2 regions of the uncultured Oscillibacter sp. genome follow, and region 1 is predicted to be linked to the other one. Evidence: predicted binding sites of a transcription regulator. Region 1 holds the regulator's gene; the other holds the start of a gene.
What was found. The regulator NrdR, encoded in region 1, represses ribonucleotide reductase genes. The targets are predictions, from matches to a motif close to CACNANATNTNGTG.

Region 1 (4,409 bases):
GACAGGTGGCTGCTGCGCGCCGTGGTCCTGCTGGCCCTCAGCGCCGCGCTGATGAGCGGCGTGTCCCTGGCGGCGGAGGCGGGTTCCCCCCAGGACCCCCTGGTGACCCTGAGCTATTTGAACGACACCTTTTTCTCTCAGCTTATGCAGCGTGTGGACCAGAGGATCGCTGAACGGACGGGACAAGCCCTTCCCGGCGGCGGGGTCTCCGCCTCCTTCGTGGTGGTGACCCTGAACGAGGGACAGACCCTCACCGGCGGCGTCGGCTGCGAGGTGATGCTGCGGGTGGGCAGCGCCGTCTGCGTCTCCCCCTCGGACCCGGGGCTCGTCGACGAGACTACCGCCTCCACCCTGGCAAACGGGGGCGCGCTGGCCCAGAACCACCTGTATATGATGACCATCGAGGGCCGGGGCGTCCGGGCCACCGCCGGGACGGTCAAGGTCCTGGCCCGGGGGAGCTATACCGTGGCCTGAATCACATAGTCCCGCCCGCTTGCGCATAGAATGGCGTAAGCGGGTTTCTATTTTATAACGGCGGGAGGGACGGCGGACATGGACAAATTCCCCTTACTGATGGACGGCAAACCCACCGGGGAGCTGACTGCGGAGCGGGAGGGGCTCTACACCTGGTTCTCCGCCCGCTGCCCCCTGCGGCCGGATGGGCTCTGGTGCGCCTGGGCCGTGGGGGACCGGGGGGAGCTGCGCCTGGGGGTGCTGGAGCCGGAGGGGGCCCAGGGCCACATCCGCCGCCGCTTCTCCGGGAGGCTCACCGCCCCCCTGGGCCGCCTCCTCCGGGGAGAGGTCCGCCCGGCGGGGGCGAAGGAGCCGGAGAACTGGGAGCCCGCCCCCGCCCCAGAGCAGCTCTTTCGGGCCCCCTGGCTCCGCCAGAGGCTGAAGGGCGCCCAGGGCGCCAAGGTCCGGCTATCGGGCGAAACCCGGTATCTGGCCCTGCCCTATGACCCGGCAAAGCCCTTTCCCCTGACCACCCTGTTCTGCTTTGCCCGCCTGAGGAGCATCGGCGGGGGGACGTATATCGTCTTCGCCTTCGACAGGCAGGACCGGCCCGTTTTTTAAGCGCGCCGCTTCCTGGAGAAGCTTTCCAGAAATAGGAAAAATTTTCGAAAAAGATTTGACAAAATTCTATCAATTTTGAAATTTCCGTGATATAATACACCCGAACGTTCCCGGGATGCCTCCGAAACCGCCCCGGGAAGTACCGAAGGTGCCCGTAGGTACGGACGCGGGCCGCCGGAAGCCCGGCGGAGAATCAGGAGGTCCTTTATGAAATGTCCCTATTGCGGCTTTAATGAGAGCAAGGTCATCGACTCCCGGCCGGCCGATGAAAACAACAGCATCCGCCGGCGGAGAGAGTGCCTTTCCTGCTCCCGGCGCTTCACGACCTACGAGACGGTGGAAAGCCTCCCGGTGGTGGTGGTGAAAAAGGACGGCAGCCGCCAGAGCTTTGACCGGGGAAAGGTCCTGGGCGGCATGATCCGGGCCTGTGAAAAGCGGCCCGTCCCCGTGGCCCGGCTGGAGAAGGTGGCCGCGGAGATTGAACAGGAGCTCCAGAACTCCATGGAGCGGGAGATCAGCACGGAGGTCATCGGCGAGCGGGTTATGGAGAACCTGCGGAACATCGACCAGGTGGCCTATGTCCGCTTCGCCTCGGTCTACCGGCAGTTTAAGGATATCGACAGCTTCATGGAGGAGCTGACCAAGCTGCTGGCGGAGCAGAACCAGCGGTAAGCAAAAGCGGCCTGCCGGAAAAATTCCGGCGGGCCGCCGTTTTTCCCTTTGCAAAGCCCCGAATCTTTGCTATACTATAGTCCTTGGATTGGAGGACGTTTATGCTGTATCACATTCTCGCCGTGGGCGATGTAGTGGGGGAGCCGGGACTCCGGCACCTGGAAAAGGTGCTGCGGCCCCTGCAAAAATTAAAGAACGTCTCGTTCACCGTGGTGAACGGGGAGAACGCCTCCGGCGTGGGGCTGACCCGGGACCAGGCGGAGCGCATCCGGGACGCCGGCGCCGACGCGGTGACCCTGGGCAACCACGCCTTCGGCAAGGCCCAGATTGGGAATCTGCTGGACGGCGCGTCCTGGCTTCTCCGGCCCGCCAATTATTCCGGCCGGGCGCCGGGCCACGGCTGCGAAATCTTCGACCTGGGGAGCGTGCGCATCCGGGTGGTGAACCTCATCGGCCGCTGCGGCCTGGCCTGGGGGGCGGACAACCCCTTCACCCTGGCGGACCGTTTGCTGGAGCGGGGAGAGGCGGATTTCACCCTGATAGACTTCCACGCCGAGGCCACCAGCGAGAAGCTGGCCCTGGGCTACTATCTGGACGGGCGGGCCTCCGCCCTCTGGGGCACCCACACCCATGTCCCCACCGCCGACGAGCGGGTCTATCCCAAGGGCACCGGCTATATTACGGACCTGGGGATGACGGGGCCTGTGGAATCCGTCCTGGGCATCGAGCCCCAGCAGTCGGTGGAGGGCTTTTTGGGAGGACTGCCTGGGCGGTACAGGAACCCGGAGGGGCCCTGCAAGATGCAGGGGGCCCTCTTCACCCTGGACAGCGCCACGGGCCTGTGCGCCTCCGTGGAGCGGATTGATATTAGATAACAAAAGAGAGGTCGTTTCACACATGTCTATCGAGAAAGTAAGAGCCTATTTCAAGCGCTTCGGCATTGAGGACCGCATCCGGGAGTTTGAGGTTTCCTCCGCCACGGTGGAGCTGGCGGCGGTGGCCGTGGGCGTGGAGGGCGCGCGGATTGCCAAGAGCCTGAGCTTTAAGGTGGAGGACAAGCCCGTCATCATCGTGGTGGCTGGAGACGCCAAAATCGACAACAGCAAATACAAGGCCCGGTTCCACACCAAGGCGAAAATGCTCACCCATGAGGAGGCCCACAGCCTCATCGGACACGACGTGGGAGGTGTGTGCTCCTTCGCTCTGCCGGAGGACGTGAAGGTCTACCTTGACGTGTCGCTGAAGCGGTTTGAGACGGTCTTTCCCGCCGCGGGCAGCGACAACAGCGCCATCGAGCTGACCTGCGGCGAGCTGGAGAAATATTCCTCTAACTTTGCCGGGTGGGTTGACGTCTGCAAGGCGTGGCAGACGGAGGGCTGATATGCTGAAATTCATCCACGCGGCGGACTTCCATCTGGACAGCGCCTTTGCCGCCCTTCCTCCCGGGCGGGCGGCGGAGCGGCGGCGGGAGAGCCGGGAGCTGGCCTTCCGGCTGGCGGACTATGTGAACGCCCACGGCGTGCAGCTGGTGCTGCTGGCGGGAGACCTCTTTGACAGCGCCGCCCCTTACCGGGAGACCGGCGAAGCTCTGGCGGAGGCCCTGGGGCGGATGAACGCCCAGGTCTTCGCCGCGCCGGGGAATCATGACTGGTGCGGCCCAGGAAGCCCCTGGGTCACAGTGGACTGGCCCGAGAACGTCCACATTTTCCGGGAGAATGCCATGACCTCCGTGGACCTGCCGGAGCTGGGCGCCGCCGTCCACGGGGCGGCGTTCACCTCCGCGGAGCAGGGAAGCGGCCTCCTGGCGGGCTTTTCCGCGCCGGAGGACGGGAGGGTTCACCTGGGTGTTCTCCACGGCGAAATCGACCCGGCGGAGGCGCGCTACAACCCGATTCGGAGGGAGGAGATTGCCGCCTCCGGCCTTTCCTATCTGGCCCTGGGACACATCCATAAGCGGGGGGAGCCGAAGCGGTACGGCGGCACGCTCTGCGCCTGGCCCGGCTGCATCGAGGGCCGGGGCTTTGACGAGCTGGGGGAAAAGGGCTTTTACGAGGGGGTAACCGACGGCGGGAGGACGGTCTCCTTGACCTTCGTGCCCTTCGCCCGGCGGCGGTATGAGGTTTTGGAGGCGGACGTGACGGGCCGCTCTCCCCGCTCCGCCGTGGAGGCCGCGCTGCCGGAAGACACGGCCAATGATCTTTACCGCATCCTCCTCACCGGCGAGACCGGGGAGGGCGGCGCGGATGCGAAGGCGCTGGAGACGGCCCTGGCCGGGAATTTTTACGCCCTGGAGGTCCGGGACCGCACCCGGGTGGCGGCGGACGTCTGGGCCCGGGCGGGGGAGGACTCCCTCCGGGGCCTGTTTCTCCGGGAGCTCCGGACCAGGTGGGACGCCGCCGGGGACGCGTCGGAGCGGGAGGCCGTCACCCAGGCGGTGCGCTTCGGCCTGGCGGCCCTGGACCACCGGGATTTGGGGTAAGGCAGATTTTAGGGGATCTTACCCGGAACATGCTCTCTAATGAAACAACGGATCGGGAAGCAGAACCCCGCTTTTCGATAAGATGGTTAAAAAAACGGGGCTTGTTCATTTTTCATCGGCGTTCAGCGAAAAAGTGAATCACAGCAGCGCCGGCCAAGCCGGTTCCTGCGGCTGCGAAAAGCAT
Region 2 (4,409 bases), on a different contig from region 1:
CCGCCTCCCATTTGGTAAACTTCGGCCTGAGCCTCCGGCGGCTGGGGCGCTCCGTGGAGCTGGGCCCCCTGGGGCCCCTGGTCCGGGGGCCGGGGCGGAGGGACCTAAAGTGGCTTTGGGGCCTTCTGGGGGGCGGGCGGAAGGCGGGAGATTGAATTTTGCCGGACTTTCTGTTATAATAGAGAAAACCAACGGAAAGGAGCTTCCGCCATGACCTTCCGCAAGCCCTGGGCCTCGCCTCTCTTCCCCGTCTCCCGGCGGGACTTCCTCATCACCGCCGTCATCCTCCTCTGCGCGGTTGGGCTGTGCTTCATTCTCTGGCTGGCGGGCAGCATCGACGGCTTCGCCGCCCCGGTTTTCGTGCTGGCGGTGCTGCTGATCTCCCGGCTTACCAGGGGCTACCTCTACGGGTCCATTTCCGTGATCCTGGGGGTTATCTTCGTCAACTTCATCTTCACCTACCCCTACTGGGCCTTTGACTTTCACAACCCCGGCTATCCCCTCACCTTCTTCACCCTGCTGATGATCTCCCTTATCACCAGCACCCTCACCGCCCAGGCCAAGCGGCAGGCCCAGCTCCTGGCGGAGAACGAGCGGGAGAAGATGCGGGCCAACCTCCTCCGCTCCGTCTCCCACGACATCCGCACCCCCCTGACCTCCATTGTGGGGTCCACCTCCGCCGTGCTGGAAAACCCCGGCCTCTCGGAGCGGGAGCAGCGGGAGCTGCTGGAGAACGCCCGGGAGGAGGCCCAGTGGCTGATCCGGGTAGTGGAAAACCTCCTCTCCATCACCCGCATGGGGGACGCCCAGGCCCGCATCGCCAAGGAGCCGGAGCCCGCCGAGGAGGTGCTGGGGACCGCGGCCCAGAAGTTCCGCCGCCGCTTCCCCCAGGTCAGCGTCACCGTCTCCGCGCCGGAGGAGCTGCTGATGGTCCCCATGGACCCCATCCTCATCGAGCAGGTGCTGGCCAACCTCCTGGAAAACGCCGCCGTCCACGGCAGGGCCGCCAACATCGCCCTGCTGCTGGAGGCGGAGGAGGACTTCGCGAAAATCACCGTCCGGGACGACGGCAGGGGCATCTCGCGGGATGAGCTGGACCACCTGTTTGACGGCCGTCTCAAGTCCCGCCGCCCGGCGGACGGGGACGGGAAGCGCAACATGGGCTTAGGCCTCTCCGTCTGCCGGGCCATCGTCCTGGCCCACGGGGGGAGCATCACGGCCCGGAATCTTCTCCGGGGGGCGGAGCTTTCCTTCCGCCTGCCCACCGCCGTTCAGGCCCTGCAGGAGGTATCCACATGAATATACGGGAAAAGATATTGGTCGTCGAGGACGAGAAGGGCATCGCCCAGTTCATCGCCGCCGTGCTGGACGGCCAGGGCTATGAGACCATCCAGGCCCGCACCGGGGCGGAGGGGCTTTCCATGATCTCCTCCCACTGCCCGGATCTGGTAATTTTGGATTTGGGCCTGCCCGACATGGACGGGCTGGACATCCTCCGGCAGCTGCGGAGCTGGTCCAGCCTGCCGGTGGTGGTGGTCTCCGCCCGCTCCCACGAGCGGGACAAGGTGACGGCCCTGGACCAGGGGGCCGACGACTATCTGACCAAGCCCTTCGGCACCGCCGAGCTGCTGGCCCGGGTCCGCACGGCCATCCGCCACACCCGCACCGCCAGCGGCAACGACGAAATCGCCCAGAAGGGCACCTATTCCGTGGGGGAGCTGGTCATCGACTACAACAAGCACCAGGTGCTGGTCCGGGGGGAAAACGTGAAGCTGACCCTCAGCGAGTTTCGCATCGTGGCATTGCTTGGCAAGCACGCCGGGAAGGTGCTGACCTACGATGCCATCATCAAGGAGCTCTGGGGCCCCCGGGCGGGAAGCGGCAACCAGATCCTCCGGGTCAACATGGCCAACATCCGCCGCAAGATTGAGCGCAACCCCGCCGAGCCGGAGTACCTCTTCACCGAGGTGGGCGTGGGCTACCGCCTGGCGGAGGGCGAGTAACGGCCCGGCGATTTGTAAAATTTTCCTAAAAAAATTAACAAATTTTTCCATTAACCCGCAAACCCTTGCCGCGCCTGGCGTTGGGGGATTACGGCCTCCGCCGGTTCGGAATTTTTTTCAAGAATGTAGCAAAAAGCACTTGCGCCCCCTATATCTTGTGTGTTATGCTTGGCCTACTGCCAAAGTATTGTGGTAATCGCGGGCGCGATTACTACTGCGTGTATAATTACTGCTAGGGGGATACAAATGAAAGTTATCAAAAGAAACGGCACCGAGGTCTCGTTCGACATCACCAAGATCTTATCGGCCATCACCCGTGCCAACGAGAGCATCGACGCGGAAAAGCGCATGACCGCCACCCAGGTCCGGCGCATCGCGGAATCCGTGGAGCTGGCGTGTCAGGAGCTGGGCCGTTCCCCCTCTGTGGAAGAGATTCAGGATCTGGTGGAATACCAGATTATGGCCCACGGGGCCTTCGAGGTGGCCAAGAACTATGTCACCTACCGCTATACCCGCTCCCTGGTCCGCCGGAGCAACACCACGGACGACCGCATCCTCAGCCTCATTGAATGCTGCAACGAGGAGGCCAAGCAGGAAAACTCCAACAAGAACCCGGTGGTGAACTCCACCCAGCGGGACTACATGGCCGGCGAGGTCTCCCGGGACCTCAGCGAGCGGCTGCTGCTGCCCAAGGAGATTGTGGAGGCCCATCAGGAGGGCATCATCCATTTCCACGACTCCGACTATTTCGCCCAGCACATGCACAACTGCGACCTGGTGAACCTGGAGGACATGCTGCAAAACGGCACCGTCATCACCGGGACCCTCATTGAGCGGCCCCACAGCTTCGCCACCGCCTGCAACATCGCCACTCAGATTGTGGCCCAGGTGGCCTCCAACCAGTACGGCGGTCAGTCCATCTCCCTGGCCCACCTGGCCCCCTTTGTGGACGTGAGCCGGAAGAAGCTCCGGGTTATTGTGGAACGGGAGCTGAAGGAAATCGGCGTCATCCTGGACGAGGACAGCCTCTCCAAGCTGGTGGAGACCCGCCTCCGGGAGGAGGTCCGGGGCGGCGTCCAGACCATCCAGTACCAGGTGCTGACCCTCTTGACCACCAACGGACAGGCCCCCTTTGTCACGGTCTTCATGTATCTCGGCGAGGCCAAGAACGAGCAGGAGCGCAAGGACCTGGCCCTCATCATCGAGGAGACTCTGGAACAGCGCTATGAGGGCGTGAAAAACGAGGACGGCGTGTGGATCACCCCCGCCTTCCCCAAGCTCATCTACGTGCTGGAGGAGGACAACATCCGCGAGGACGCCCCCTACTGGTACCTCACGAAGCTGGCGGCCAAATGCACCGCCAAGCGGATGGTCCCGGACTATATCTCCGAGAAGAAGATGCTGGAGCTGAAGGTGGACAAAAACGGCGAGGGACACTGCTACACCTGCATGGGCTGCCGCAGCTTCCTGACGCCCTACGTGGACCCGGAGACCGGGAAGCCCAAGTACTACGGGCGGTTCAACCAGGGCGTGGTGACCATCAACCTCCCCGACGTGGCCCTGAGCTCCGGCGGGAACATTGAAAAATTCTGGGAGATTTTTGAGGAGCGTCTGGAGCTGTGCCACCAGGCCCTGCTGTGCCGCCACGAGCGCTTGAAGGGCACGCCCTCCGACGTGGCCCCCATTTTGTGGCAGTACGGCGCCTGCGCCCGGCTCAAGAAGGGCGAGCCCATCGACAAGCTGCTCTACGGCGGCTACTCCACCATCTCCCTGGGCTACGCCGGGCTTTACGAATGCGTAAAGTACATGACCGGCAAGAGCCACACGGACCCCTCCGCCACCCCCTTCGCCCTGGAGATCATGGAAACCATGAACGCCGCCTGCCGGAAGTGGAAGGCGGAGCACAACATCGATTTCAGCCTCTACGGCACCCCCCTGGAGTCCACCACCTACAAATTCGCCAAGTGCCTCCAGCGCCGCTTCGGCATTGTGGAGGGCATCAACGACAAGGGCTATATTACAAACTCCTACCACGTCCATGTGACGGAGCAGATCAACGCCTTCGACAAGCTGAAGTTCGAGGCCCAGTTCCAGCACCTCTCCCCCGGCGGTGCCATCAGCTACGTGGAGGTGCCGGACATGCAGAACAATCTGGAGGCGGTGCTCCAGGTGATGAAATTCATCTACGACAACATCATCTATGCCGAGCTGAACACCAAAAGCGACTACTGCCAGGTCTGCGGCTGGGACGGGGAAATCCAGATTGAGGAAGAGCACGGCAAGCTGGTCTGGAAATGCCCCAAGTGCGGCAACACGGACCAGGACAAGATGAACGTGGCCCGGCGGACCTGCGGCTACATCGGGACCCAGTACTGGAACCAGGGCCGGACCCAGGAGATCCGGGAC

Region 2: a site for NrdR is predicted at 2,150-2,163, ahead of nrdD (anaerobic ribonucleoside-triphosphate reductase). Genes of this name have one in related genera too.

What each region holds. Positions count from the first base shown of each region.
Region 1 covers NZ_CATMPS010000037.1:20,632-25,040, forward strand. The annotation lists gene Q1M04_RS13745 (hypothetical protein) at 1-474, shown strand, start outside; gene Q1M04_RS13750 (hypothetical protein) at 553-1,074, shown strand; gene nrdR (transcriptional regulator NrdR) at 1,282-1,746, shown strand; gene Q1M04_RS13760 (TIGR00282 family metallophosphoesterase) at 1,848-2,621, shown strand; gene Q1M04_RS13765 (YbaK/EbsC family protein) at 2,644-3,126, shown strand; gene Q1M04_RS13770 (DNA repair exonuclease) at 3,128-4,225, shown strand.
Region 2 covers NZ_CATMPS010000003.1:113,940-118,348, forward strand. The annotation lists gene Q1M04_RS03405 (polysaccharide biosynthesis C-terminal domain-containing protein) at 1-155, shown strand, start outside; gene Q1M04_RS03410 (DUF4118 domain-containing protein) at 211-1,299, shown strand; gene Q1M04_RS03415 (response regulator) at 1,296-2,003, shown strand; gene nrdD (anaerobic ribonucleoside-triphosphate reductase) at 2,250-4,409, shown strand, end outside.